Regions from separate parts of the Paenibacillus sp. FSL M7-1455 genome, predicted to be linked through region 4. Evidence: riboswitches for the same ligand, from Rfam matches in the RefSeq annotation. Region 4 holds a riboswitch; each other region holds the start of a gene.
The links. Region 4 has a riboswitch for cyclic di-AMP ahead of NYE48_RS21295 (TrkH family potassium uptake protein). Riboswitches for the same ligand answer to the same signal wherever they lie in the genome.
Positions count from the first base shown of each region.

Region 1: it holds a riboswitch for cyclic di-AMP, as region 4 does, so the genes downstream of both, NYE48_RS04695 (hypothetical protein) here and NYE48_RS21295 (TrkH family potassium uptake protein) in region 4, are expected to answer to the same signal.
Region 2: it holds a riboswitch for cyclic di-AMP, as region 4 does, so the genes downstream of both, NYE48_RS00140 (ubiquitin-like domain-containing protein) here and NYE48_RS21295 (TrkH family potassium uptake protein) in region 4, are expected to answer to the same signal.
Region 3: it holds a riboswitch for cyclic di-AMP, as region 4 does, so the genes downstream of both, NYE48_RS00500 (C40 family peptidase) here and NYE48_RS21295 (TrkH family potassium uptake protein) in region 4, are expected to answer to the same signal.

Region 1 is NZ_JBBORO010000001.1:1,014,505-1,021,694, reverse strand. It holds gene kdpC (potassium-transporting ATPase subunit KdpC) at 84-698, opposite strand; gene kdpB (potassium-transporting ATPase subunit KdpB) at 778-2,808, opposite strand; gene kdpA (potassium-transporting ATPase subunit KdpA) at 2,908-4,584, opposite strand; gene kdpF (K(+)-transporting ATPase subunit F) at 4,647-4,709, opposite strand; gene NYE48_RS04695 (hypothetical protein) at 4,930-5,322, opposite strand; cyclic di-AMP (ydaO/yuaA leader) riboswitch at 5,499-5,674, opposite strand; cyclic di-AMP (ydaO/yuaA leader) riboswitch at 5,784-5,990, opposite strand; tRNA gene NYE48_RS04690 (tRNA-Leu) at 6,462-6,544, opposite strand; gene NYE48_RS04685 (helix-turn-helix transcriptional regulator) at 6,682-7,190, opposite strand, start outside.
Region 2 is NZ_JBBORO010000001.1:27,673-34,862, forward strand. It holds gene NYE48_RS00125 (AbrB/MazE/SpoVT family DNA-binding domain-containing protein) at 1-218, opposite strand, end outside; gene NYE48_RS00130 (HD domain-containing protein) at 530-1,810, shown strand; gene NYE48_RS00135 (TatD family hydrolase) at 1,878-2,648, shown strand; cyclic di-AMP (ydaO/yuaA leader) riboswitch at 2,863-3,087, shown strand; gene NYE48_RS00140 (ubiquitin-like domain-containing protein) at 3,358-4,536, shown strand; gene rnmV (ribonuclease M5) at 4,690-5,238, shown strand; gene rsmA (16S rRNA (adenine(1518)-N(6)/adenine(1519)-N(6))-dimethyltransferase RsmA) at 5,242-6,129, shown strand; gene yabG (sporulation peptidase YabG) at 6,253-7,149, shown strand.
Region 3 is NZ_JBBORO010000001.1:101,970-109,159, reverse strand. It holds gene NYE48_RS00515 (YwhD family protein) at 40-549, opposite strand; gene NYE48_RS00510 (M1 family metallopeptidase) at 712-2,703, shown strand; gene NYE48_RS00505 (hypothetical protein) at 2,715-3,548, shown strand; cyclic di-AMP (ydaO/yuaA leader) riboswitch at 3,810-3,949, shown strand; gene NYE48_RS00500 (C40 family peptidase) at 3,956-4,420, shown strand; cyclic di-AMP (ydaO/yuaA leader) riboswitch at 4,841-4,979, shown strand; gene NYE48_RS00495 (C40 family peptidase) at 4,983-5,474, shown strand; gene NYE48_RS00490 (GNAT family N-acetyltransferase) at 5,680-6,135, shown strand; gene NYE48_RS00485 (c-type cytochrome) at 6,293-6,652, shown strand; gene NYE48_RS00480 (4a-hydroxytetrahydrobiopterin dehydratase) at 6,746-7,051, opposite strand.
Region 4 is NZ_JBBORO010000001.1:4,612,908-4,620,097, reverse strand. It holds gene uvrC (excinuclease ABC subunit UvrC) at 1-1,218, shown strand, start outside; gene NYE48_RS21300 (CPBP family intramembrane glutamic endopeptidase) at 1,187-2,884, opposite strand; cyclic di-AMP (ydaO/yuaA leader) riboswitch at 3,145-3,284, shown strand; gene NYE48_RS21295 (TrkH family potassium uptake protein) at 3,347-4,690, shown strand; gene NYE48_RS21290 (potassium channel family protein) at 4,737-5,405, shown strand; gene NYE48_RS21285 (cation:proton antiporter) at 5,422-6,684, shown strand; gene NYE48_RS21280 (LysR family transcriptional regulator) at 6,777-7,190, opposite strand, start outside.

The DNA.
Region 1 (7,190 bases), 3.6 Mb from region 4:
AAACAAAATCCGCCAGGACTCTTCTTCGGGACGTCCATGGCGGATTCTTTTTGCGGTTTTTCAGCCGGATTTATTTCCGAAACCTATTTCTTGGTTAATGCCAGCTCTTGCAGCGCCAAATTCAGCCTCAGCACGTTCACTCTCTTTTCGCCGAACACGCCCAGGTCGCGCCCCTCGGTATTTTTTTCGACCAGCTGCTTCAGCTGCTCCTCGGAAAGCTGCCGGAGTGCGCCGATTCGCGGAATTTGCGCCTCGGCGGCCGCAGGCGAGATGTGCGGGTCAAGCCCCGAGCCGGAATTGGTGATCAGGTCCACCGGCAGTTTGCCGATCGGAACCTGCGGATTTTCCTTTTCCCACCGGGCGACGGAAGCTTGAACCCGCTTGAGCAGCTCCGGATTGGACGGGGCATAGTTGTTGGAACCGGAACCGGCGGCGTTATTGTCGATGCTGGAGATCCGTCCCTGGAAAAACGATGGATCGGCAAACGTCTGTCCGATGAGCTCCGAGCCCACCGTTCTTCCTGAGCTGTCCTTGATCATGCTGCCGTTGGCTTGATGCGGGAAAATCAGCTGGGCCAGCCCGGTGCTGGCCAGCGGATAAGCAAGCCCGCAGACAATGATCAGCAGCAAGCTGGAGCGCAGCGCCATCATCCAAATGGAGCCGTGCGGCATTTCTTCGAATTTCGCCGTTGTTTTCATTGGATATCACCCTTTTTCATATCGTCGATAAGGAATGTTCTCTTTTTTTTTCTCTGCCATTAAAAATCAATCTCCATGGTCAGATCCACAGATGCACGACCAGATCGATCAGCTTGATGCCGGCAAACGGGGCGATGACGCCGCCGAGCCCGTAAATCATCAGGTTTCGGCTCAGCAGCCGCGCCGAGCTCATCGGTTTGTATTTGACCCCTTTCATCGCGAGCGGAATCAGCAGCGGGATGATGACCGCATTGAAAATAAGCGCGCTGAGGATCGCGGACAGCGGAGAACCCAGCCCCATCACGTTCAGCGCCTTCATCTGCGGAATGGCTGCCATAAACATCGCCGGAATGATCGCGAAATATTTGGCGACGTCGTTTGCGATGCTGAACGTCGTGAGCGCGCCGCGCGTCATTAGCAGCTGCTTGCCGATCGCCACGACTTCGATGATTTTGGACGGGTCGGAATCCAAATCGACCATGTTGGCCGCCTCCTTAGCGGCGACGGTGCCGCTGTTCATCGCGATCCCGACGTCCGCCTGGGCGAGCGCAGGCGCGTCGTTTGTTCCGTCCCCCGTCATCGCAACCAGCTTGCCTTCGGCCTGCTCGCGGCGGATGACGGCGATTTTGTCCTCCGGCTTGCTTTCGGCGATAAACTCGTCGACGCCGGCTTCGCGGGCGATGGTGGCCGCCGTGAGCGGGTTATCCCCCGTGCACATGATCGTTTTGATGCCCATTTGGCGCAGCTGCCCGAAACGTTCCTTCATCCCGGGTTTGACGGTATCCTTCAAATGGATCAAACCGTAGATTCGGCTGCCGACCGCCACGGCCAGCGGGGTGCCGCCTTCCGACGCAATCGCGTCGGACTTCGCCGCCAAATCCTCCGGAATGCTGCCGCCTTGGGCGAGCACCCACTGCCGCACCGCGTCGACCGCGCCCTTGCGGACATGCCGCCCGTCCACCAAATCGATGCCGCTCATGCGGGTTTCGGCTTTGAATTCAATAAACTCGCCGCCGGCCGCCACCTCGGCATCATAAGCAAGCTGCTGCTTTTTCATCAGCTCCAGAACGGATCGCCCTTCGGGCGTCTCGTCCTTCAGCGAGCTGACAGCCGCCCAATACGCCGTTTCGGCCGGCGCCGCTCCCCCAACCGGGATAAATTCGCTCGCCATCCGGTTCCCGTACGTGATCGTTCCCGTTTTATCAAGGATCATCGTGTTGATGTCGCCGGAGGCTTCCACCGCCTTCCCGGACATGGCCAGCACGTTGAACTGCGTCACCCGGTCCATCCCGGCGATCCCGATCGCGGACAGCAGGCCGCCGATCGTCGTCGGGATCAGGCAGACAAGCAAAGAAATGAGCACCGGAATATCCAGCGAAACGCCCAAATGCTTGGCAATTGGCGCCAACGTGACGACCACGATCAAAAAAATCAGCGTCAGCGTGGTCAGCAGCGTATTAAGCGCAATTTCGTTCGGCGTTTTCTGGCGCGACGCGCCTTCGACGAGCGAGATCATCCGATCGAGAAACGACTCCCCGGGGTCGCTGGTGATGACGACCTTGATCCGGTCGCTCACGACCCGGGTTCCCCCGGTCACGGAGCTGAAGTCGCCGCCCGCTTCCTTCATGACCGGAGCCGATTCCCCGGTGATCGCCGATTCGTCGACCGACGCGAGCCCTTCGATGACCTCGCCGTCGCCCGGAATCATTTCGCCCTGGGATACGACGACGACGTCGCCCTTGCGCAGCTCCGTCGAGTTGACGACTTTGATTTCGGAACCGACGCATTTGTTCGCGGTCGTTTCCTGTTTCGTCTTTTTCAGGGAGTCGGCCTGCGCCTTTCCCCGTCCTTCCGCCAGTGCCTCGGCAAAATTGGCGAACAGGACCGTGAACAGCAGAATCAGGAACACCGCCAAATTAAAGCCGGTGCGACCGGTCGTATTGAAGTAACCCGGAAACAGCGCCATCAGCAGGACGACGAACGTTCCGACCTCCACGACGAACATGACAGGGTTTTTCATCATGACGACCGGATTCAGTTTGATGAAGCTGTCCTTCAGCGCCTGCTTTGCGATGTTTCCCGTCAGCATGCTTTTTCGTTTTCCTTCCATGGTTTTTCCACCTCGTTTATTCAATCGCTTTGAGCTTTTTACGGGGATGCTTCCCGCGAAACCGCTCCCGCGTCCATTTTCCAAACAACCGATTCGGCCTTACATCGTCAAAAACTCCGCGATCGGCCCCAGCACCAGCACAGGCAGGAAAGTCAGCGCCCCGATCAGGAGCACCGTTCCGACCAAAATGCCGGCAAACAGCTTCGTGTCCGTCCGGAAGGTGCCGATCGATTCGGGAACGAGCTTCTTGCCGGACAGCGAGCCCGCCACCGCCAGCAGCGCGATGATGGATACATACCGTCCCAGAAGCATGACGAGCCCCGTGCTGACGTTCCAGAACACCGTGTTATCCCCCAGCCCTTCAAAGCCGGAGCCGTTGTTCGCCGCGGATGACGTATATTCGTACAGCGATTGGCTGAGCCCGTGATACAGCGGATTGGACAAGGCGTCCGTGCCGAGATGCGTCATAAACGAAATCGCCGTCGGCGCCAGAATGATCAGCGGATGCGCCAGGATCGCGACGGCGATCAGCTTCATTTCCCGGCTTTCGATTTTTTTCCCAAGAAACTCCGGCGTCCGCCCGACCATCAGGCCGCAAATGAACACGCCCAATATCGCGTACATCAGCATGTTGACAAGACCGACGCCTTTGCCGCCGAAGACGACGTTCAGCATCATCTCCGCCAGCGGAGCCAGTCCGCCGAGCGGGGTCAGCGTATCATGCATGTTGTTGACCGAACCGGTGGTCGCCGCGGTCGTCACGGCCGTGAACAGGGCGGATTGCGCCACGCCGAAACGAACCTCTTTTCCTTCCATGCTGCCCTGCGAGGCATCGATACCCAACTGATTGATCAGCGGGTTGCCGCTTTTTTCCGATACGTACGTCAGGGACAGGAACCCCAGGAACAGCACCATCATGGCCGAAAAGATGATCCAGCCCTGCTTGCGGTTGTTGGCGAAACGCCCGAACGTGTACGGCAATGCGGCCGAAATCGTCCACATGCTCAAAATTTCAATGACATTCGTGAGCGGACTTGGATTTTCAAACGGATGCGACGAGTTCGCTCCGAAAAAACCGCCCCCGTTCGTCCCCAGATGTTTGATCGACTCCAAGGAGGCCACCGGCCCCATCGCAATATGCTGCACCGCTCCGCTTAAAGTATGGACGGTCACTGTCGGATCAAGCGTTTGGGGCACCTTCAACCCCACAAGCACCAGGGTGACGATCAAGGCCAGCGGCAGGAACACCCGGACATGCGCCTTGATGAAATCCTCGAAAAAGTTGCCCAGCCCGCCTTCGCGGCGCGTGATGCCCCGAATAAAAGCGATCGCCACGGCCAAGCCGGATGCGGCCGAAGTAAACATCATCATCGTGATAACGATCATCTGCCCCAAATACGACATGCCGCTTTCGCCGCTGTAATGCTGCAGGTTCGTATTGGTCATGAAACTGATGACGGTATTGAAGGACAAGCTGGCGTCCATGTTTCCCGTCCCGTTCGGGTTGACCGGCAGCCCGCCCATCAGTCTCAGCACCGCGTAACTTACGGCCACCAACACGATGTTGGTTGCGATCATGCTCAGGGCGTATGTTTTCCAGCTCATTCCCGAGCGCTTCCGAAGGCCGATGATGGCGTAAAAAAGCTTTTCCACGGGACCGAAAATCCGGTCCGTCCGATTCGGTTCATTAGAAAAAACGTGGTAGATGTAACTGCCGACCGGTTTAACCAATAGCAGCAGCACCACGATCACGATGCCAATCTGCAACATATCCAAAATCGCTTCCTCCTCTTCAAACGCGGATGAAGGCGGCTTCGCCTTACCCGCACAGCTTTTTTTTAAAACCGTTCCGGATGGATCAGGGCATACACCAGGTAGATGAACACAAACGCCGTCAGCATTATTACCACAATCATTTGCCGTCTCCTCCCCCGTCCACGATATGGCCGCACCACATCAGAAACAGCAAAAATATTCCGAACACGCCCGCCAGCGTCAATATCATGAAAAGGTCCATCATGGATCAAACTCTCTCCTTTTTCTGCCCGGCTGCCTGCCTTTTGCAAGCTCCGGACATTTCTTGCTTCGGCCTTCCGCATCCTGTTTCAATCGTCCAAACCGTTACTTCAGCAAAAAACCGACCTCGCCGTTTAGCGTATGAATGACATGGTCCGCCCCAAGCCCCCGGTAAATGCCCGGCGAGTGATGCGCCCGGGTGATTACGTAGATGGAATCCGGCGTCCAAGCACGGCAAATTTGCAAGTAACGGCACGTTAAATTCAAACTGTTTTCGAATATAAAAATCCGGCCGATCCTCCACTCGGGCACGACCCATTCCTCCGTGTTGTTGGTATGGAGCCGGATGACTTTGGAGACGCCCAGCTTCTTCAGATCGCGTTCTTCCTTGGCATTGTTCGTCAGCGCGGCGAAAGGCCGCTTGAGATAGATCAAAAGCTTGATAAAATTGCGCCCGGCCTCGTTCGGGGCCGTCACGACGATGAGTTCCTCTTCCACGGCTCTCGCCTCCTTTCGTTTCTGGATCGGGCGATCCCAACAACCGCGTCTTTTATTAAAAAATGCTTATCCGAAATGCTGACCCGAATAAAAAAAGCCGCAGGAAAGAGGATTCTTTCCCGCGGCTTCCAACATCCATGACCAAAGAAAGCCATGAAATATCGCTCACGACGAATGGGGCCTCTCCCGATACGCTTACGAGGTTAGCTGACGGATTCGGGCGTGAGAGTCGCCCTTCCCCCGTCCGGTTTTCGGACAAAGGGATTCACCCCGGCGCCATCCGCTTGTGGAAGCAAACGGCGCGTTGGTTCCCCCGCTCCCGGCCAAAGCCGGAATTCAGCGTTAAAGACGTTTCTATTGACTTTCATCCATTTTGTGCAACGTTGCGTTTTTGGCAATAAAAAACCACAGAGGTCATCCGATCCCCTGCGGCCGATGTTCATCGATCACAAGTTTCATCATTCCTCTCTCAGGCGACGCTTACGAGGTTAGCTGACGGATTCGAGCGGTGAGAGTCGCTCTACCCGCGATCGGATCCATGGCATCCGTTTCGCAGGATTCACCCCGGCGCCTCCCCTGCCTTCCGACTCTCACATCGGACGACGGGAACGCGCGATTGGTTCCCCCGATTTCCGCTTCTTCGAACGGAAACTCAGCGATTTTAAAAAATGGAAACATGTTCAATTACGATTTGAATCATACACCCGCGTGCAGCGGCATGTAAAGGAGTCGCGAAATCGTTATCCGCGTAAAATGGCGGCCCTAGCATACAGGTTATCGCTTACAAAAGTGTTTATCTGCGCCAAGCTCTCGCATGCTCTCTATTTTTCGCGTTTTTGGCAATGGATGCGAAAGTCCCTTCTATTGCGTTTCTTTGAATACGGATCCCTTTTTCCGCAAACCGGCCAGGCCCAATCGAATTGCGGGCTACTGCCTTATGGCGACCCAAATCATATAGAATGGAACAAAATAAAAACAAAAAAAGAGGCCGCGTGGGCCTCTTTCGTGATATGTGAGTCTATGGAATTCCCCGCTGCGCAAACGCTTCTTTTCACGAACGAACGCTTGGATGGCGAAACATTGCCCGATGCAACAAAAAAATCCCTGCAAAACAGGGATTTTCTCGGTCAGATCGTCAATGCGGTAGAGAGGACTCGAACCTCCACGGGCGTACGCCCACTACCCCCTCAAGATAGCGTGTCTGCCATTCCACCACTACCGCATAATATTAACTTTTGCAGCAACTCTGTTATTATACACCGATTATCACGATATGTAAATAGTTTATTTCTTTTATGCAGTCCGATCCCGTGAAATACAAGATCCGTTGCGTAAAAACGGGCCGGGGACCCGGCCCGTTCATTCCCTCAACAGCTTGCCCAGCTTGGCGACCGTATCGCCGTCCGCCGTCGGAACGTTGATCGTGACGGTCAAACCCGGGTCGTCGGACGTCACAAACGAAACCTGCTCGATTTCGAGCCGGCCCGCGGCCGGATGATGAATGATTTTTTTCCCTTCGGGGCCGTTTAAGACGTCATGCCGCGGCCACCACGCCCTAAATTCTTCGCTTGCGCGGTTTAATTCCCCGATCAAGTCCGTCCACCATGGATCCCCGGCGAATTTGGCGTAGTTTGCCCGAAATTTCGCCAGACGGTGCCGGGCATGGGCTTCCCAACGTTCCTGGAGCAGGCCGCGGACATCCGGGGAGGTAAACGTACGCCAGACGGAGTTGCGTTCCCTTGCCGGCATCGTTTCATATTCTCCATATATTATGCTGGCGATCCGGTTCCATCCCACGATGTTTAAGCGCTGGTCGGTCACGTAAGCCGGGCTTGTTCCCTGCAGGTCCAGAAACCGCTGAAGCGCAG
Region 2 (7,190 bases), 4.6 Mb from region 4:
TCGTGGCAAACAATTTTTCCTTTGAAGTAAGTCACGTTCTCGGCATTGCCGCAAAAGATGCAAGCAGGCTCATATTTCTTGAGCATAATGCGTTCTCCGTCCACGTAAATTTCCAATGCGTCTTTTTCCCCGATGCCCAGTGTGCGGCGCAATTCAATCGGAATAACGACCCGGCCCAGTTCATCTACTTTTCTTACAATACCAGTTGATTTCATCATAACTGATCATTGCTCCTCTCGCCATAGTTTTATAGTGCCATAATTCGACAACGTTCTCTCTTTTATGATATCAATAATACCAACGATTCCCAAAAAAGTCAACCTGCAAATTCGTCGCCAAAATGAGAACAGATTGCATGGCACCTGGGATATCACTCATACCAGGATTCTTTTCCCATTATATATCCTTGGTAGGATAATGTCGATTTGGAAATCAATTTTTCTACCCGAAACGACACTATTCGACACGGATTGTCGAAAAAAGTTCAAAAATAGTTTAATTTTAAGCTTTTAAAAAGGAGATGAGTCGCATGCATACCTTAAATGAAGAAAAAGTGTTCAAGGACCCCGTACATAATTACATTCATGTCCAACACTCCACCATCTGGCGGCTGATTAACACGGCGGAGTTCCAGAGGCTGCGGCGGATCCGCCAACTAGGCACCTCGTATTTGACGTTCCACGGGGCGGAGCACAGCCGGTTCTCCCACTCGCTTGGCGTGTATGAAATTACGCGCCGCATCATATCCCAATTCGAGCGAAGCGGCTACGCGGATTGGCCGAACAGCGAGAAACTGTTAACCCTCTGCGCCGCCTTGCTGCATGACCTGGGGCACGGCCCTTTTTCCCACTCGATCGAAGAGGCGTTCCGGATGGACCATGAGGATTGGACCCGCCGCATTATTCTCGGGGATACCGAAGTAAACGCGATTTTGACCGAGGTGGCCGAAGACTTTCCCGCCAAGGTCGCATCGGTAATCGCCAAGGATTACGAGCATCCGATCGTGGTCAATCTGGTGTCGAGTCCGCTGGACGCCGACCGGATGGACTATTTGCTGCGGGATGCTTATTACACGGGCGTCAATTACGGAACGATCGACATCGACCGGATCCTGCGCATGCTTCGTCCGTACCAGGGAAGAATCGTCGTGAAGGAATCGGGGATGCATGCGGTGGAAGATTACCTGATGTCCCGGTACCAGATGTATTGGCAGGTTTATTTCCATCCGGTGACGCGCAGTTCGGAAATCATTTTGCGGCAGATCTTCCGGCGCGCGAAGGAGCTATACCGGGATAACTACGTTTTTGGCTTCATGATTGAGCCGCTTCCGGGGCTTTTCGAAGACCGGCTGACCGTGCAGGATTATTTGAAACTCGATGAAGCGCTGATCCAAACCGTGTTTTCGCAATGGACGAACGAAAAAGACGCCGTGCTGAGCGAGCTTTGCAGCCGTTTTATGCATCGCAGGCTGTATAAATATGTGGAAGTGGAATCGGTGGATCTGGAAATGATCGAAGAGATCCGCCGCGATTTTGAGCGGGTCGGCCTGAATCCCGAATACGATCTCGAGATTGATTTTCCGACGGATCTTCCGTACGATGTATTTCGGCCGGGAGACGGATCCAGCCAAAAGCAGATTCTGCTGCTTGACCGGGACGAACGCCTGCGGGAAATATCGGAGGTGTCGGATATTGTCCGCTCCATCAGCGGCATACATCGCGGGAAATATCACTTATATTATCCGGGGGCGAAAATGAAAGACGTTATTTCTTCCCTATCCGACCCGGTTTCCCGCATTTTCAAGCGATAACGACAGCATGATTCACGGATTTGCCCCATATTAATCTATGCTTTATGACACGAAGGGAGTTCCAGACATGAATTTATTCGACACGCATACGCATTTGGACGCGCCGCAGTTCGACGAGGACCGCGAAGAGACCATTCGCCGCGCCGTGGAAAACGGCGTCAGCCGGATGATCAACGTCGGTTTTAACCGCGAAACGATTCCGTCCACGATGAAGCTTGCGGAAACGCATGATTTTATATACGCCGCCGTCGGCTGGCATCCTCAGGATGCGATCACGATGAAGGAAGGGGATCTCGAATGGATTGCATCTTTATGCAGCCATGAAAAAGTCGTGGCCATCGGCGAAATCGGGCTCGATTATTATTGGGATACCTCCCCGAAAGACGTGCAGCACCGGGTTTTGCGCCAGCAAATCGGGTTGGCCCGGGAGCTCGGCATGCCGATCGTGATCCATAACCGGGATGCGCACGAGGATATCGTGAAAATCCTGCGGGAGGAAAAGGCCAGCGAGGTCGGAGGCGTCATGCACTCCTACTCCGGCAGCTGGGAAACGGCCAAGTTATGCCTGAACATGGGGTTCCATCTATCCTTCGGAGGACCGATCACGTTCAAAAACGCCAGACAGCCCAAGGAAGTGCTTGCGCAGGTTCCGATGGACCGGCTGCTGATCGAAACCGACTCTCCGTACCTGACGCCGCACCCATTCCGGGGGAAGCGAAATGAGTCTGCCAACGTTCGTTTGGTAGCCGAGGCAGCTGCCCAGATTAAGGGGGTCGAGGTGGAGGAAATTGCCCGAATCACCACCCAAAATGCACTGGAACGATTTGGAATTAAGTGAAAACGGGAGAAAAACAGCTGAAAAAACGAGCATGAACGAAGCATTAAAGAATTTTAACCAAAAAAACCATGAATATTACAAATTTTTAACCATATATTCAAATAAACGTTGTTGATTCCCGCTTTACAACATGCATCAAAACAGGATATCATCTTTTCAGTGAACTTGGGCTGCTGTAAGCCGCTTCCTTTTTCGGCATCGCGGCAGCCTCCGTGAACCAATCTCGCTGAGTCTTTCGGTCTCGAAAGAGCGGGGGAACCAATACATAGAGCGCGGCGGTCCCTTTTATACCGACCCGGGCTCGGGATGTATTTGATTTCTTTTCAGGGTCTCAGGGGTGAATTCGGCGCGGTCCGCCATGAGCGGGCTGGCGTTGATCGGGCGGCTCTCTTTCGCCCAAACCCGACAGCTAACCCCGTAAGCGACATAAAGAGAGGGTTTCGTGCATTTACTTTTCCGTCATTCTGACATCCAGGGAAGCCACGAAGGAGACCTCATAAGCTCTTAGCTGGCTTCTTTTGTTTTTGAATAATGGAGAAGGCGTCGTCATACTGTTGTAAAACGGGAGGCGACAAATCATGAAAAAAAGATAGGTTCATGGTGCAAGAACGCATGCTCCTTATGTGTTCTTGTAAAAAATCGAGTATAGCCCGCGTCAAATCATTCATGCGTAACTCTAATGGCGAGGCTATGAAGGAGGATCGAGAAGGTGGGCATTTTCCATCAAGAAGAGACCCATGATTCAAAAATCTCCAGCATGTCTTACGCATTGCGATGGAAGCATGAGAATTTGCGCCAAATCTCTACTGCAGCTATCGTTACGATCGCGGTCACCATCATGATTTTGCTGCTGGTCAACTCATCCACGCGCAAACAGGTGTACCTGGTGGTAGACGGTCAGGTCAAAAAGATTCAGACTCACAAATCCGTTTTACAAGAAATGCTGGATGAGCAGGCAATCAGCCTCAAACCGGAAGATCAAGTCTCCATGCCGCTGAGCGGATCGCTCCAGAATGGTGACAAAGTGGTGATCGACCGCGCCGCTCCCGTTCAATTGACGGTGGACGGGGCAACGAAAAAGTTGTATACCACCAAAGACACGGTTGGCGACGTATTGAAGGAGTTCGGCGTATCGCTCAAAGAACACGATAAAGTCACTCCGGCTCTGACCGAGCGGGTGACGGGCCAAACGGATATCCGTATCGTGCGCGTCAACAAGCAAGTCGTGGACCGCCATGAAAGTTTGCCTTTCCGCGTCATCAAGACGGCCGATCCCAGCCTGACGGTCGGCGACAACCGCGTCATTCAGCAGGGAAAGCCCGGCGTGATGGTGCAGCACATCGAAAAGGTATATCATGACGGCCAAATGGTATCCATGCGCATGGTGGGCAAGGAAGTGCAGGCAAAAACGCTGGATAAAATCATCGCCGTGGGCACGAAGAAAAAACCGGCTCCGCCTGTCGTCGTTCAAACAGCGGCCGTTAAATCTTCTTCCACCGCCCAAACTTCATCAGCCGCCAAAACGAAAAAAACCGTAAGCAGCAATAACCGCGTAAGCAAAGCCGGTGTTGATTTCTCATATAAAAAAATGATTCATGTCTCGATGACGGCTTATTCTGCCGGCGAACCCGGAATCGGTACCCGTACCGCTACGGGAACGCGGGTCACGGAAGGCCGCACCATCGCCGTGGATCCGAACGTGATTCCGCTCGGCTGGTGGGTGTACATCGAAGGCATCGGCTTCCGCCGTGCCGAAGACACGGGCGGCGCCATTAAGGGCAATAAGATCGACCTCTACTATGACTCCGTGAAGCGCGCCAACAACTTCGGCCGCAAATCCGGGATGAAAGTATACGTCATCGGCCCCGTGAAGCCGCAATTGAATTAATTTCGTTTTACAATGTCATTCTAATGTTATAGTATTATGATCATGAAAATGTCATGCTAAAGAAGAGGAGCATTCCTCTTCTTTTTGTTGTTTGGATGTCCGAAAACTTACGACGCATGAACGGACGAGCTTTAGGAAAGGGAGAAGCAGGTCATGATCAAGGAAGTCATAGTCGTGGAAGGACGGGACGATACCGTGGCCGTGAAGCGGGCGGTGGAAGCCGACACGATCGAAACCGGCGGTTCGGCGATCAACGGCCGCGTACTGAAGCGGATTGCCTTGGCCCAGGAACGCCGGGGAGTCATTGTGTTGACGGACCCGGACCATGCCGGGGAGCGGATTCGAAAAATTATCGCGAGCAAGGTTCCCGGCTGCAAGCATGCCTTTATTCCGGAGTCGGAAGCGACGCGGAAAGGGGACATCGGCGTGGAGAACGCTTCGCCGGAAGCGATCCGCAAGGCCCTCTCCCGCGTGCATACGACCTACGAAGGCGCGGAAAGCCTGATCGATATGGAGGATCTGATGGCCGCAGGGCTTCTGGTGCACCCGGACGCGGCCCGCAGACGCATGGTGATGGGAAACCTGCTGGGCATAGGGTATTGCAACGGCAAGCAGTTCCATAAGCGTCTGGCCGTTTTTCAGATTACGCGCGAGGAGTTCGCGGAGGCGTTAGCCCAATTGGAACAGGAAGGGGAAGGTTGAGATATGCAGCGAATGGACGATATCGCCTCGCCAAGACGGACGAAGGAAATCATCCAGCGTCACGGTTTTTCGTTTAAAAAAAGCCTGGGGCAAAATTTTCTGATCGATCAAAATATTTTAGGCAAAATCGTGGAGGCGGCGGGACTGGATGCCTCCAAGGGAGCTTTGGAGATCGGGCCGGGGATCGGAGCCCTTACCGAAAAGCTGGCCCGGGAAGCGGGCGCCGTCACGGCCGTCGAAATCGACCAGCGGCTTATTCCGATTCTCCAGGAGGTATTGGAACCGTATCCGCATGTGCGCATTCATCATGGCGACGTGCTGAAGACGGATCTTGGCGCCCTCTTTAAGGAGGATTTCGCGAATGTCTCCAAAGTCAGCGTCGTTGCCAATTTGCCTTATTACGTGACGACCCCGATTTTGATGAAACTGCTTGAAGAGCGGCTGCCGCTGGAGAACATCGTGGTCATGATCCAAAAAGAGGTGGCCGAACGCATGGCTGCTTCGCCCGGCACGAAGGACTACGGCAGTCTGAGCATCGCCGTGCAGTATTACAGCGAGCCTGAACTGGTCTGCATCGTACCGAAAACGGTATTCATTCCGCAGCCGAACGTCGAGTCGGCCGTCATTCGCCTCAAGGTGCGCGAGCAGCCTCCGGTCGAGGTGGACGACGAAAATTTCTTTTTTCAGGTGGTACACGCTTCGTTTGCCCAACGCCGAAAAACGATCGCCAACAATCTCAAGACGAGATTTTTTCCCAAAGAGGGCCGGGAGCGGCTCGAGGAGCTGCTTCACGCTGCAGGGATCGAACCTTCCCGCCGCGGCGAAACCCTCAGCTTGCAGGAGTATGCGACGCTTTGCAACGTCTTGCTCCGGGCCGGCGTACGGGGATGAAGACGTTTCGTTGACCGCATCAAGGTTGGCGCGCGCAGGGCGCCTTGTCCCATGCTTATTTTGGCAAAAGGGAAGAACCATTGGGGAGATTCGCCCATACCATGGGGTAGGGGTGATGTTGTGATGAATGTAGGAGACCTGGTCGTCCGCAAATCTTATGGCGGTGATGTCGCTTTCCGCGTGGAAGATCTGCGGAGCAATTTGGCTGTGATCAAGGGGACCGAGTTTCGGCTGTTGGCTGATTCGCCCCTCGATGACCTCGTTCGGGTGCCATATGCGCCGTTCAATGAAAAAACGCAGAAGGCCCATATCCGTGCCAACGAGTCGCTAAGCAGGCTGCAGCGCCACCGGGAGGAGCTGACCGAACGCACGCAAGCGAATCTCGGCGGGGAATGGCCGATGGCGGAACAGCCTTCTTATTTTGAAGTTCCGGGTAAAGTCCTCCATCTCGATGGAGATATCAATTACTTAAAAAAGAGCCTGAATCTTTACCAGCAGCTTCGCGTGCCCGTCGAGGGACATTACGTTAACGAGGCGGGCATGGCGGATGCGCTCTATCGCCTGCTGCCGCGGGTGCGGCCGGATATCGTGGTCATTACGGGGCATGACGGAGTGTTGAAGCACCGGCCGAACAATGATCTCTATAACCTGAACAGCTACAAAAATTCCCAAAATTTCGTTTCGGCCATTCAGGTTGCCCGTCAATACGAACGGCATTACGATACGCTGACGATCATTGCCGGTGCCTGCCAGTCGCATTTTGAGGCGCTGCTGCAAGCGGGAGCGAATTTCGCCAGCTCGCCGGGGCGCATACTCATCCATGCGCTGGATCCCGTTTACGTGGCCGCCAAGGCCTCCTTTACGTCGGTGAGGGAAACCATCAACATGATGGATGTGCTTCATAATACGATCAGCGGGGCGCAGGGCGTGGGGGGCATCGAAACGCGCGGAAGCTACCGCATCGGACTGCCGCGCCTGAATGACCTTTCCCAGCTGAAGGTCACGCCTTCGGTGATGTAAACCCGTTTTTCTAAACAAGAGCATCATGGGATGAGCAGCCG
Region 3 (7,190 bases), 4.5 Mb from region 4:
CCTTTTATTTGATTGCGGCAGTAAACGGGATAGCCGCGATTAAACGTCAAGCGCCTGCTTCAGCTCTTCCGGCGATCTGTCCCACCATTCCTCGTTATGGGAGACCAGCAGATCCTTCAGCAGCTTCTTCTCTTCCGCGCCCAGTTCGTCCAGCATGAATTTGCGTTTCAACGCGGCATCCATGCGATTGACGTGATCGGCAAGAATTTTCCAGCCTCTGCGCGCTTCCTCGTCGATCCACATTTCGCTGGCCGTCGCGCCCGCATAATATTGCCCCGACTCGTCGCGGTCGACCGCCACCCAAACGATCCACACCTGGCGTCCATTCGGCACGTCTTCACGGTTGGTCGAAAAGCGGATGCGGCGTTCCGGTTTGCTCTTCGCATGCATGGCGCCGATATCGATCGTAGCCGTGCCGCGGTCAATGATGACCGGGGAAATGTTGTTGAGGTCGATGGAGCCTGCGCCAAAACCGATTTTATGCTTGCTTTTGCCGCTGACGATGTTCAGGGCAATCTGCTTCTTGCCTACTTGCTCCTTGTTTTCCACGTTTCGTGTTCCTCCTATTGAAAACGCGCTGTCCCGGTTTCAGGGCAGGCGTCCTGCTTTATATGCCTCTTGGTCAAGCAACTTAATTTTATTTTAACTAATAATCGCTGGAAAGCCAACATATACATGCTTTAGATGCTTGTCAACGGGAGGTATTCGTATATGGCTCCAGCACGCGCCAAAATCGTTATTTCATCGTTCATTGCCCTCTGTCTATTGCTTGCGGGAACAGGGGCGCTCCTTCTTCGGGATGCACCGGAATCGCAGCCTTCCTACGCTCCGGATCAGGCCAAGCCTCCCAAGGCGTCCACGCCGATCGCCCAGCAGGAAAGCGTACAGAAGCCGACGGCTGAAATCCTCAGCGATCGGGTCGTGGAATACCATATCGATACGACGCTTAATGCCGAAAACCGCATCATCAAGGGAACCGAGACGCTGACCTGGATCCACCCCGGCAAAAAGACGGTGAACGAGCTGTACTTCCATTTGTACCCGAACGCCTTCTCTTCGATGGACTCCACGTTTATGAAAGAATCCGGGGGAAAGCTCCGGAATGACACGATGCCTGCGGACGGCTTCGGTTCAATGAGCATCACCGAGATGAAAACCGCCGATGGCCTTTCGCTGATGCACCGCATGCAATACGTTCAGCCCGATGACGGCAACGTCAAGGACAAGACCCTCGTGAAGGTCCGGCTTCCGAAACCGGTCAAGGGCGGCGAAAGCATTACGATCCGCATGCGTTTTGAGGTCAAGCTTCCCAAAATATTCGCCCGGATGGGCACCGCGGACGATGATTTCGTCATGGCCGGGCAATGGTTCCCGAAAATCAGCGTCTATGAGCCCGAGGGGACAAGAGGTCGCAAGGCGGAAGGATGGAACCTGCATCAATATCACGGCAATTCCGAATTCTACTCCGACTTCGGCATCTACAGCGTCCGCATTCACGTGCCGGACGACTATATCGTCGCCGCCACCGGCTTTCCCGTGCAACCCGCGCAGATCCGGGGGAAAGAAAAAATTTATCAGTTTTATGCCGACGATGTCCATGATTTTGCCTGGGCCGCGTCGCCGAATTTTATCGTCGCCGAAGAGCCGTTCTCGTCTCCCGAGGTCCCGGGCGTGCGCATCAAGCTGTATTTGGACCCCGCCCATAAAGACTTGAAACAAAGATACTTTTTTGCCGCCAAAGCCGCGCTCAAATATTTCAGCAAATGGTACGGCCGGTATCCGTACTCCACCCTGTCGATCGTCGTGCCGCCGGAATCGGGGAACGGGGCCGGAGGCATGGAGTATCCGACGCTGATCACCGCCTTCGGGGCCAAAGACGACTCTCCCGGCTACGACCTGGAACGGACGGTCATCCACGAAATCGGGCATCAGTATTTTTACGGCATGCTTGCGAGCAACGAGTTCGAGGAAGCTTGGCTGGACGAAGGATTCACCTCCTATGCCGAAGATAAGCTGATGGAGCAGGAATACGGCGTCATTCCGAATTTGCCTATCCAGTCATCCCTGATCGCGTCCCCGATGTCGCTGACGCAGGAAGCATGGAAATACGGCTCGCAGGATCAATATGCCCTGAACGTCTATTACCGCGGCAAACTCCTGCTAAAGGCGATGGAACAGCAAGTCGGGAAGCAAACGATGAACAAAATTCTAGGCACCTACGCAAAAAAATACCGTTTCAAACATCCGACGACGGCAGACTTCCAAAAGGTGGTCGAGCAGGTTACCCGGCAATCCTGGCAGTCCTTTTTCGATCAATACGTTTACGGAAACCAAATGGCCGACTTCGCGGTCGATTCCATCTCTCTCCGCAAGAAGGATGCGGCTTCCGGCCCCGTCTACGAGTCGATTGTAAAAATCTCGAAAAAAGGCGGAGATTTTCCCCAAGTCCCGGTACGCTTCACCTTCACGGACGGGCATACGCTGAACAAAGTCTGGAACGGCTCGGCGGAAAGCGCCGAATTCAAGCTGGAGTATAAGGCACCGCTCGCCTGGGCGATGGTCGATCCGGAATACACGATCGTGATCGAGAACAGGCATTTCAACAATTACCTGAAAGCGGATATGGACAAGAAGGTTCTGGTCCGCTGGAACGTAAGCATCACCAAGCTGATCGAGACGCTGCTTGGAAGTCTGTCCTGGTGAGGTGAGAACCGGTGAAATCCCATATTGCGCATGGCTGGAAAAGTCTTAAAAATCAATTTTATATCGTCATCATTCTCTTTTTGTACCAGCTGATTTGGGGCTACTTTCTGTACAGGCTGGTCCATTCGGCCGTCACTCCGCTGCTGATGCGTTATCCGGACCCCGAGCCCAATGAACTCAGCCAGCTGCTTTATTACATCGAAGGCAAAATGAGCCTTTCCGACAGCGGCACGGTGCATATGTACATTTGGATTCTTCTTTCGATGTTTGCCCTGCGCATGCTGCTGACCCCTTTTATCCATGCCGGAATTTTTTACGGGCTGCACCGTGAACGCGAGGGCGAAGTCGGGCTGTTTTTCTTCCAAGGCATGAAGCGCCACGGAAAAACCGTCCTTCTGTTTCACTTGATCGAATGGGTTCTGCTCGCGGCCCCGGCCTACTGGGTCATACCTAAGGTATATGCGGCGCTTCTGGACGGGATGCCGCTGCAATCCATGGGCCTGTCCGTTCTTCCCTGGATTTTGGGATGGTTCCTGTACGGATATATCGTGCACCAACTGATTCTTTTCATGCAGTTCGGCAAGACCGGCGGCGGCGGCTTGTTGCCTCCCTTGTGGCACTGCCTGCGCGGCGCGTTCCCGCTCATCGGCGTTTCGCTGATACTCGGCTCGCTCAGCCTGCTTTTGTTCAGCCTCTGTACGGGAGTTTCCTTGATGTGGGCAGGGATCATCGCGCTCATCCTCCAGCAGGGCTACCACCTCGTCAGCTGCATCATGAGATTATGGGGCATTTCGGCCAAGTTTGACCTGTGGTACGCCCAAGCGCATCGGGGCGCGGAAAAATAAATGATCAAAAAGTTAATTTTTTGTCATCACTTCAACCCCCTGATATAAGAAAACCCCCCCCTTTCAAAACAAAAAGGGCGGGGTTTTTGTCGTTTTTAGATGCCGAAACGATTTGCCAAAGTCGTCATCCTCTGTTAAAATAATCCGAGTAAGCAGTTAGTAACAACTTTGTCATTTTTACTGTAACTTTTTCATATTGTGCTGTAACGATATTTTCAACGACAGATACCAATCAATCGTCATTATCAGTCACTTTCAGGTGCTTGATCAGGGCCGAATTCCTTGGCACCGGGAAGCGGGGGAACCACTTTGGGTGAATTGATCTCGCAGCATAGGGATCATAGGGGACGACCTTCAACCGAATCCTTAAGCTAACCTCGCAGGCAACATGGAAGGGGTTTATGTTTTTGAAAAAGAAGTTAACAGCCGCTGCGCTTGGTTTGACGCTTATGTTCTCCATGGGAACCAGCGTATTCGCGCAATCTTCTCTGAGTCATGTCGTGAACAGCACCATCGGCGTTTCCTACAAAACCGGAGGAACGACGACCAAAGGATTTGATTGCTCCGGGTTTACGCGTTATGTATTCCAGAAATTAGGCATTTCCATTCCGCGCCAATCCAGCGCACAATTCAAAATCGGCACTGCCGTCTCCAAAAGCAATTTGCGTGCCGGAGATCTGGTATTCTTCAATACGAGCGGCGCGGGCGTATCCCATGTCGGAATCTACGTCGGAAACGGAAACTTTGCCCATTCGTCTTCTTCGAAGGGCGTGACCATCAGCAAGCTCAGCAACAGTTATTTCGCCAATCGCTACATTGGCGCCAAACGTGTCATGAGTACCGCTAAATACAAAGCGGCCGTCTACAACTAGAAACTCACCCATAAACATACGAAAAACTTATGATGCCCGCGCGGAGATTTTTGCCGAAATCCCTCGCGGGTTTCCTGTTACTTATTAGACGTTTGAAAACCTAAAAAAGTAACAACTTTCAAAAAAATTTTTTTTCGAATCTTCAAATACTCCGCTCATCCACGTGCCTTCAACCATGATTTACCCTTCCTTTCCGTTAATTAAACCAATTTCCTAAGTGAAAAAACGCTTATAATGGTCCTTCTTAGGAGCCAATTTGGCAAAAATCCCGAAATTATGGTGATTTTTTTGAGTTTTAGGCATAGAAACAATTGCCAAAACGTCATTCCTTTGTTACAATAATCCCAGCGTTAGTAACAACTTTGTAATCTTTGTCGAGCCGTTGCCTGTAAACAGGCGGCTCCTGAAGTATATAGTGTAAAAAGACATATGCCGAATTTCCTCACACTAGGGAAGCGGGGGAACCATTTACGGGTGAATTGATCTTGCAACAGAGGGATCATAGGGGACCTTCTACCGAATCCTTAAGCTAACCTCGCAGGCACCGGAAGGAGTATTAATTTTGAAAAAGAAGCTAGCAGCAGCAGTCATGAGTTTTGCCATCGTATTTACCGCTGGAGCCGGGAGCGCTTTCGCGGATTCGAAAATGGACAAAGTCATCGATGATGTGCTCGGAACGAAATACAGATCCGGGGGAACGACAACCAACGGGTTCGACTGCTCCGGATTTACGATGTACGTATTTAAGCATCTCGGCATCAACCTGCCTCACCAGTCCGGTTCGCAGTTTACGATGGGCACTTCCGTTTCCCGCAGCGATTTGAGAGCAGGAGACCTCGTATTTTTTAATACATCCGGTTCCGGCGTTTCCCATGTCGGCATTTACGTCGGCGACGGTAAATTCGCACATGCTTCGACATCCCGCGGCGTTGTCGTCAGTTCGCTTAGCGACAGCTATTACGTCAACCGCTACGTTGGCGCGAAACGTATTATGAGCACGGATACATATCAAGCCTCTGCCGTCGATTCCGCAGACAATGATGACGTTGAATAACATTTTTGCCTGATCCGCACGGTTTGTACGACAGCCCGTACCGAGATTTTTGCCGAATCTCCGTACGGGATTTTTTGCGCTTGCCCGAGCCTGATCCCCGAGGAATAGATTTTATGGAATCATCAAATGCTACTTAGCAGCGGACGTCTCTTACGAAAGGAGGCTTCTTGTGAACGTTTCGAAGGACTCTTATACCGTTACGCCCATGACGCGGGAGCAGGCCGAGACCTGCTGCGGCTGGATGTACGCCCCCCCTTACGACCGCATCTACGGCTGGCTTCCCTGGGAGCAGATGGAGGCCCTCGGCATCGAGCTTGGTGATCCGGATCTGCGGAGGCAGCAATACGTTTCGGTGCTGGATGGAGACGGGCAGCTATGCGGGTTCGCGCAGCTGTTTCCGATGGTCAACGTCGTGCGCCTCGGTTTAGGCATGCGGCCGGATTTATGCGGCCAGGGACGAGGTCCGGGCTTTATCCAGGCGATCGTGGAGACGGCCAAAACCCGCTTTCCCGGACAGGAGATCGATCTGGAGGTGCAGGATTGGAATTTGCGGGCGATACGCGCTTACGTCAAGGCAGGATTCGAGATCACCGATACGTACGAAAAACAGACGCCTGAAGGCGTCGAGCGCTTTTACTGCATGGTCTATCAAGGGCTTTAAAAAACGTCAATGAAAAATGGTACGAAATTGTGTACGTTTAGTGGATTTAAACTGGCTTTCGTTTGCTTTTTTGTCACAAACTATTTGATGTACCGGCTTGTTCCGTTATAATGAAGAAATGAGAGAACTGCAGTTTACATAGAAAGGACGAAAACGGATGCAAAAATGGATCATGAGCGGTTTGATAACGATTGCATGCGTAATGGCCGTTGTGCTTATGTTTACGCTGCCGGGTAAAGAGCAGGTAGCCGAAGAAGAAAAACCGACCATGCCTGAAGTGACCATGGACGCTGCAGCGGCCGAAGCCGTTGTGAAAGCCCAGGGCTGCATCAGCTGCCACGGCGACCAGCTGCAAGGCGGCGTGGGACCGAACCTGCAAAAAATCGGCTCCCAGATGTCTGCTGAAGAACTTTATACGATCATTACCAAGGGCAGAGGCGGCATGCCTTCCTTCAAAGACAAACTCCAAAAAGAGGAGATTGCCAACGTAGCCCAGTGGCTTGCAGCCAAAAAGTAATGGCCGTTTTCCTTGAAGGAATAAAAACACGCTTCGCGCATGACCCGCAAGGTCTGGCGAAGCGTGTTTTTTTGCTATCGGTTTTCTTATTTTTTAGCGTTTCTCGCCTGAGCGCATTTTTTCGAACAATTCGTTAAACTGATGCGCTTCCTTGATGTCGAGAGCGGTGATGCCGCCGTCATCCCATGAAGTCAGCCGCAGCGTTACGTTCTTATGGTCAATCGTGATGAAGGGATGGTGATCGAAGGCTTCGGAAATCGCCGCAACCTCGTCGACGAACGAAATCCCCTTCATGAAGTTGGAAAAAATAAATTTCCGCACGATCCAGCGTCCTTCCTCCAGCTCCCAGCCTTCCAGCTTCGCTAAATGCGCTTCCACTTCTTCTAGCGTGTAAACCATATTCTCATTTCCTCCCTGAAACCAAACACCCTCGTATCGAAATTTAAAAAAGGATGCTGCTTATCCATGCTCTTGTTGACTTTTCCCATTGTATTCCGATCGTTGAATAAATATGAATATGGCCGCCTTGGCCCAGAAC
Region 4 (7,190 bases):
GAGTTGTATTTCGAACGGGCCAAGGAACTTCGCGACCAAATCATGAACATCGACGCCATCATGCAGAAACAAAAAATCACGACGTCCGACGCAAAAGACCGCGACGTGCTTGGTTTCGCCGTCGACAAAGGCTGGATGTGCGTACAAATTTTGTACATGCGCCAAGGAAAGATGGTTCAGCGCCATGCTTCGGCTTTTCCGTTTTACGGCGAGGCGTACAGCGATTTTATGTCGTTCGTGACCCAATATTACAGCGACAACCCGGCCCTGCCGCAGGAAATACTGCTGCCCGATTCCGGGAAGGATGCCGAAGGCTCGGACAAGGCGGCGGGGGAAACGGAAAACGGCGGCGACGTTTTGGATGCGCACAGCGCGGCTGCCTCCCTCCAGGAATGGCTGGGCGTCAAAGTGCTCGTGCCGCAGCGCGGCCAAAAACGGCAGATGGTCGGCATGGCCGTGGAAAACGCGAAGGTGTCCCTGGACGAAAAATTCCGGCTGATCGAGCGGGACGAGGAAAGAACGCTGAAAGCGGCAGCGAACCTGGGCCAATATATCGGCATCGAACATCTTCACCGTATCGAAGCTTTCGACAACTCGAATATCCAAGGGGCCAATCCCGTGTCCGCCATGGTCGTTTTCATCGACGGGAAGCCGGATAAAAAGGAATACCGCAAATATAAGGTCCGCACCGTGCAAGGACCGGACGATTACGAAACGATGCGCGAGGTCATCCGCCGCCGGTATGAACGCGTGCTGAAGGAGAACCTGGAAATGCCCGATCTCATCGTCGTAGACGGGGGCAAGGGCCAAATTTCGGCAGCGGTCGACGTGCTTGAAAACGAGCTCGGTTTGTTCATCCCCGTATGCGGACTCGTCAAGGACGCCAAACATAGAACGGCGCAGCTTATGGTCGGCGACCCGCCCGAGCCGGTCGACCTGCCGCGCGACAGCCAGGAGTTTTATTTGCTGCAGCGGATTCAGGACGAGGTTCACCGTTTTGCCATTTCGTTCCACCGGGAACAGCGGGGCAAGTCGATGGTCGCGTCCAAGCTCGATTCGATCCCGGGCATCGGCGAGAAGCGGCGCAAGCTGCTGCTGAAGCATTTCGGATCGCTGAAAAAAATAAAAGAGGCCAGCATCGAAGATTTCCGGCCTCTTTCCATCGGAGACAAGCTCGCCAAACAAATTATTGCAGCCCTCCGGGATGAGGAGTCATGACATATGGCTCCTCTTTCTTTTTGTTGCGGTTGTACAGGTAAACGATATAAGCGACGACGGCAGGCATCACGATCGTGACGATTCCCGCGATGATGTCCGGCACGTCGCCCAGCGCGAACAGGCTGAAGCTCATCAGGACGCTGTCGAAGACGACGTGGCTGAACATGGCGGCGATGTAGCCGTGCTTCAGGAAAATGAAGCTGAACAGCAGCCCGATGACCGTCAGTTCGATCGGACGCGTAATGACGGGGTAAATCGGATAAAGCGTGTGTCCGAGCGCCCAAATCAGCGTCGTGATCAGGCAGGCGGCAAACGTGCTGCGCAGCAGCTTTTTCAGCATCGGAATGCCGAACAGGCGGTAGACCGCTTCCTCGGAAATGCCCGCCATCCACGCCATAATCGGCAGAAGCCAAGGATATAGCATGTTGTACGGCGATTGCGTGGCATCGGTCGTCGACCAGCTGTGGATCGTTTTGTCGAGTACGATGTAAATGACGGACTGGACGCCCATCAGAATAAACGCCCATAGGTACCCGGTGTACATGCTGTGCAGCACGTAAGGCCCGTAGCCGGGTTCTTTGGCTTTGGCCCAGGCATTGATGCCGGCTTTGCGCCATAATCCGTCCCCGCCCACGAGCGAGAAGTACAAAAGGGCAGCCATCACCAGGTTAAAGAAAGTCTGAAAACCGAGCATGAAGACGAGGCCGAAATTCGAAACCCCCTCGCCTTGGAATACCGGCAGCATGTTGTACGTGCTGAACGTGGCGACCGCAAAATAAAACACGCTCAGGAAAATGCCCCTCTTGAACGACGTATGGGCCCGGGTCAACGCGCTGTATACGATGGCCAGCACGCCCAGGACGAACGTCAGCAGCCCGTAGCCCAAGATGGTCAGCCATTTGGCTTTGGACGTTTCCTTTTCGACGTAGGCCGCATGCGCCTCCGGCACGCTAAAGGTCTGTTCGAAGGAATGAACGTTCCCTTCCTCGAACGTCAATTTGACTTGAAGGCTTGAACGGCCGATCGCCCGGTTCGGGTCGGTGTATACGAGCCCCGCCTCGTTCTCCTTGGTCGACAGCTCCAGCTTGCCCGGGTCGTAACCCATTTGCTGCAGCCAAGGTGCGGCAAGCTCTTCTTTTTTCTCCAGCGACAGGCCGCCTTCCACGATTTTCAGCTTGGTTTCGCGTTTGGATTTATTCGGGTCCGCCATGGCCGCGGCATAATTCGAATAACGGGGCGTAACGGAAAAAGCGACGACCTTGCCCGAATTCATATGTACGTCGATATTGGCGTAACCTTCGTTTTGGCGTTCGGCCAAACGGACGCGGAACACGTCGTAGGGATAACTTTTTTCAAACGTTTTGTTGTATTCGTTCAGCAGTTTTTCCCGCGACAAATAGCCGTATAAATCCGAGTTGGACTGGTACGTGATGACCGCGTCCTTGCTCGGGTCCGCCTCCAAATGCAGCGTGTTTTGCATGAAGGCCTCCGCGGCGCGTTGGGCCTCCGCCTTGCTGATGACCTTCGTGTTTTGCTGCTCCAGCGTTTCCGAGGCGGTGGAAGGGAGAATCTGGAACAAGACGAATAAAACGAGTCCGATGACCGCAAAAATGCCCAGCCATTTGTAATTGGCTTTGAGCCGCAGCGGTTGTCCGACGGGATTCATGAAATGCCCCCTTTGTTTGGATTCTAAAGATATATACCTAGTATAAACGTAAACATAGCATACGATGTCCCTCGAAAGCCAGTTTTCTCCCCCATTGGCCGTGAAAAAATGATGAAAATCGTGGAAAGTGATTGTAAACGCGAGAGAAAGGCAGACTTTTATGAGATTTGCGATGCAATCGGGCCGTATTCCCACGTATTCATTCGAATAATGGCTTTGTGATGTAAAACGAATAGGATTATAATCTTTGAAGCAAATGAATAATCCGTACGCCGAATTTCGATATGAAAACGGGGGAACCATTATTTTGGGGTGAATTTCGCTTTATCCATAGCGAATAGGGCAACCTGTGCATGCCCGAATCCGTCAGCTAACCTCGTAGGCGTTATGCAGCAGGAACCAAACCGAAAGGCATTGGATTTCCGATGCTTTTTTTCTTTTGACTTTTTTAAAGAGGTGACTATGTTGACAGCAAAAATCAGGTGGTTTCGATTGGCTCCCCCGCAAATTCTTGTATTGGGGTTCGCCGGCATTATATTGATCGGAGCCATACTCCTCACCTTGCCGATTTCGAACACGACGGGCAAGCCGCTCCGGTTCATCGATGCTTTGTTTACGGCGACTTCGGCGACTTGCGTTACCGGTTTGGTTGTTAAGGATACGGGAACGTTTTTCAGCACCTTCGGACAAGTCGTTATTATGCTGCTGATTCAGGTCGGGGGGCTCGGCTTCATGACGATGGCCACCTTGTTTTCCCTCGTGCTGAAGCGGAAGATTTCGCTGCGCGACCGCCTGATCCTTCAGGAAGCGATGAACCAGAACACGATGGAGGGCATCGTGCGGCTGATCCGGAAGGTGCTTATCTTTTCGCTCGTGATCGAAGGCTGCGGAGCGGTTTTGTTCGCCATCCGCTGGTCCTTTGACATGCCTGTCGGCCGGGCGGTATACTTCGGGATATTTCACGGGGTATCGATGTTCAACAACGCGGGCTTCGACCTTTTCGGCCATTTCAACAGCCTGACGGGGTATGTGTACGATCCGCTCGTGAATATCGTCGTCATGTTTTTGATCGTTTCGGGCGGGATCGGATTTATCGTCATGTCGGACCTGGTGGATTACCGGCACAAACGGAAGCTTTCGCTGCATACGAAAATCGTGCTGTCCATGACCGGGGCGCTGATTCTGGTCGGGGCGATCGTCATCTTCGTTTTCGAATTCACGAACCCGAAAACGCTCGGTTCCTTGAATTGGGGCGGCAAAATTCTTGCGTCGTTTTTCCAATCGGTTTCGCCGCGGACCGCGGGGGCCAACACGCTGGATCTCGCAAGCATGCGGCAAGCGTCCCAATTTTTCATGGTCATCCTGATGTTTATCGGCGCATCGCCGGGATCCACCGGAGGCGGGATCAAAACGACCACCTTCACCATTCTGGTCGGCGCGGTCATCGCCATGATCCGCGGACGCGACGATATCGTGCTCTACCGCTACCGCCTGGCGCAGGACCGCATCTTTAAGGCGCTGACGATCACCTTCCTCGCGTTGTTTCTGGTGGTCGGGGTGTCGATGGTGCTTTCGACGACGGAGGACAGCAACTTTTTGACCATTTTGTATGAAACGACTTCGGCTTTCGGGACGGTCGGGCTTTCGCTTGGACTTACGCAGCATTTGACGCTGGTCGGGAAAATATTGATCTGCCTCACGATGTTTGCGGGACGGCTTGGGCCGCTGACTTTGGCTTACGCACTCGGCCCGAAAAAAGGCAAAGAGCTGTACCGGCATCCGGAAGGCAAAATCATTATCGGCTAGTTTCAAAGAAAACAGAAATTGATTAAATAAGGAGTATCAGGAGAGAATGAAAACACAGCAGTTTGTCGTCATCGGTCTGGGACGTTTCGGCTCCAGCCTTGCACTCGAGCTCGTCGATTTGGGATACGAGGTGCTCGGGGTCGATAAAAACGAGGAAGTCGTCAGCGACATGAGCGAATATTTGACGCATGCCGTCGTGGCCGACGCCACGGACGAGGAAGTCCTCAAATCGCTCGGAATCCGCAATTTCGACTGCGGAATCGTCGCGATCGGCGACGATATCCAGATGAGCATCCTGGCCGCGATTTTGCTGAAGGATTTGGGCGTGCGCACGGTCGTGGCCAAGGCGATTTCTGTGCTTCACGGGCGCGCGCTGGAGAAGCTGGGCGTCGACCGGGTCATTTTTCCGGAAAAGGACATGGGGATCCGGGTTGCCCACCAGCTCGTGACGCCGAACCTGCTCGACTACATCGAGCTGTCCAAGGAATACAGCATCGTCGAAATGAAGGTGCCTGAAAAACTGGACTGCAAAACGTTAAACGAAATCAACACCCGCGCCAAATTCGGTTGCAGCATCGTGGCGATCCACCGCCAGGGAAAAGTGATCGTCGCTCCGACGGCAATGGATCAGCTCCGCGCCGGCGACATTATGGTGATCATCGGCGCGAACGACAACATCGACCGGTTCGAAAGCGAAGCCGTCAATGCAGACTAGATGGGAGTAAGTTAACGTGGAAACCCAGACGACCGAAATCATTCATCATATTTTAATCCTGCTGCTCTTTATCATTACCGTCGGGATGTTGGCCGGAAGGCTGGCATCCTGGCTTCGTTTGCCGGACGTAGCCGTGTTTATCATCGCCGGCATGGTGCTGGGGAGAGGTCTGCACCTGATCCATGCGGAAAGCAGCTCGCTGATCAATCAGTTTATTTTGACCGCCGGCTCGGCTTTGATCCTGTTCGATGGCGGCCGGAACCTGAGCTTTGGCGGGCTGCGGAAGGTTTGGATCACCCTGTCGCTGCTGAGCGTCCCCGGCGTCATTATTACGACAGGCATCGTGGGCGCCGCGGTGCATTTTTTGTTTGGGCTCGATTGGATCGTTTCGTTTCTCGCGGCCGCCGTCATTGCCTCGACCGATCCGGCTTCGATCATTCCCGTCTTTAAACAGGTGAAAATCAAGGAGCGGGTCAGGGAAACGGTCGAAAGCGAATCGGCGTTTAACGACGCGACCGGTTCCATACTGACGTTTTCGCTGCTCGCGGCGGTTACGGGAGGAAAGGCGCTGCAAGCGGGGGACATGGCTTGGGATTTCGTCAAAACGGCTGTCGGCGGGATTGCCGTCGGAGCGGTCGTTTCGATCATTCTCACCTATTTGGTCGCCCATTTCCGCCTCGGCGTGTTAAAGGATTATACGACGATCGCGATGATCGTCGTTGCACTTTCTTCCTATTTAATAGGGGACATGCTGCACGTCAGCGGATTTATGGCGACGTTTGTCGCCGGGCTGGTCTGGGGGAATGCGGACACGATGGGATTGTCGATGAACGACAAACTGGAGGAAACCGGGTCCTTTGCCGACAATACGAGCATCATGATGCGGATGCTGATTTTCATTTTGCTCGGCAGCCAGGTGGATTTTCAGGCGCTCGGCGACTATTTTTGGCCAAGCTTTGCGGCGGTCCTGGTGCTCATGTTCGTGGCCCGTCCGCTTACCGTCCTGCTCTGCGCGCTGCCTGACCGGAAGGTCAAATGGACTTGGCGCGAGCTTCTGTTCATGATGTGGGTACGCGAGACGGGGGTCATTCCCGCGGCTTTGTCCGGCATGATCGCGGGCATGGGCGTGGCGCATGCCGGGGCGATTTCGGCGATGACGTTCATGGCGATCATGCTCACGATTTTGCTTCAGGCAAGCACGACCGGCCTTGTCGCCCGCAAATTGGGGCTCGAAATCACACCTGACGGCCAACCCGCATCCGCCGGGGCAAAAGCATAGAACGAGAGGTTCGCCGCTCAAAAAAGCTGCTTCCGGCCGTAACGATACGACGGCGGAGAGCAGCTTTTTGGCGTGCAACAGAGGTTTGTTTTTCATGAATGATGCTGCCGGGCAAGTTGGCCGAAGATCGATTTCGTTTCTTCCACCCAGCGTTTGGCGCCGGCGCTGAGCCCGCCGTTGTCCGGATAAATGAGCGAGGTCGTGCGCCGCGTTTCCTTCAAATCCGGGACATGGATCGTGGCGAGATCGTTATCCTCGAGCAGCTGGCTCCGCAAATACGATTTCGGCAGCAGCGCGGCGGCCTTGCAGGCCGGAAGCAGCCGGACGATCGCTTCGAACGAGTCTATCTCCATCCGGATGTCCGGCACGACGCCGGCGCGATGAAAAAGATCGTCGGTCAGTTTACGGTACCAGGTTCCGGTTGAGAATATGATCATAGGAAGACCGTGAAGCATGTCCATGCTTACGTCATCCTTTTCGAGCAGCGGATGGCTTTTCGGAAGCAC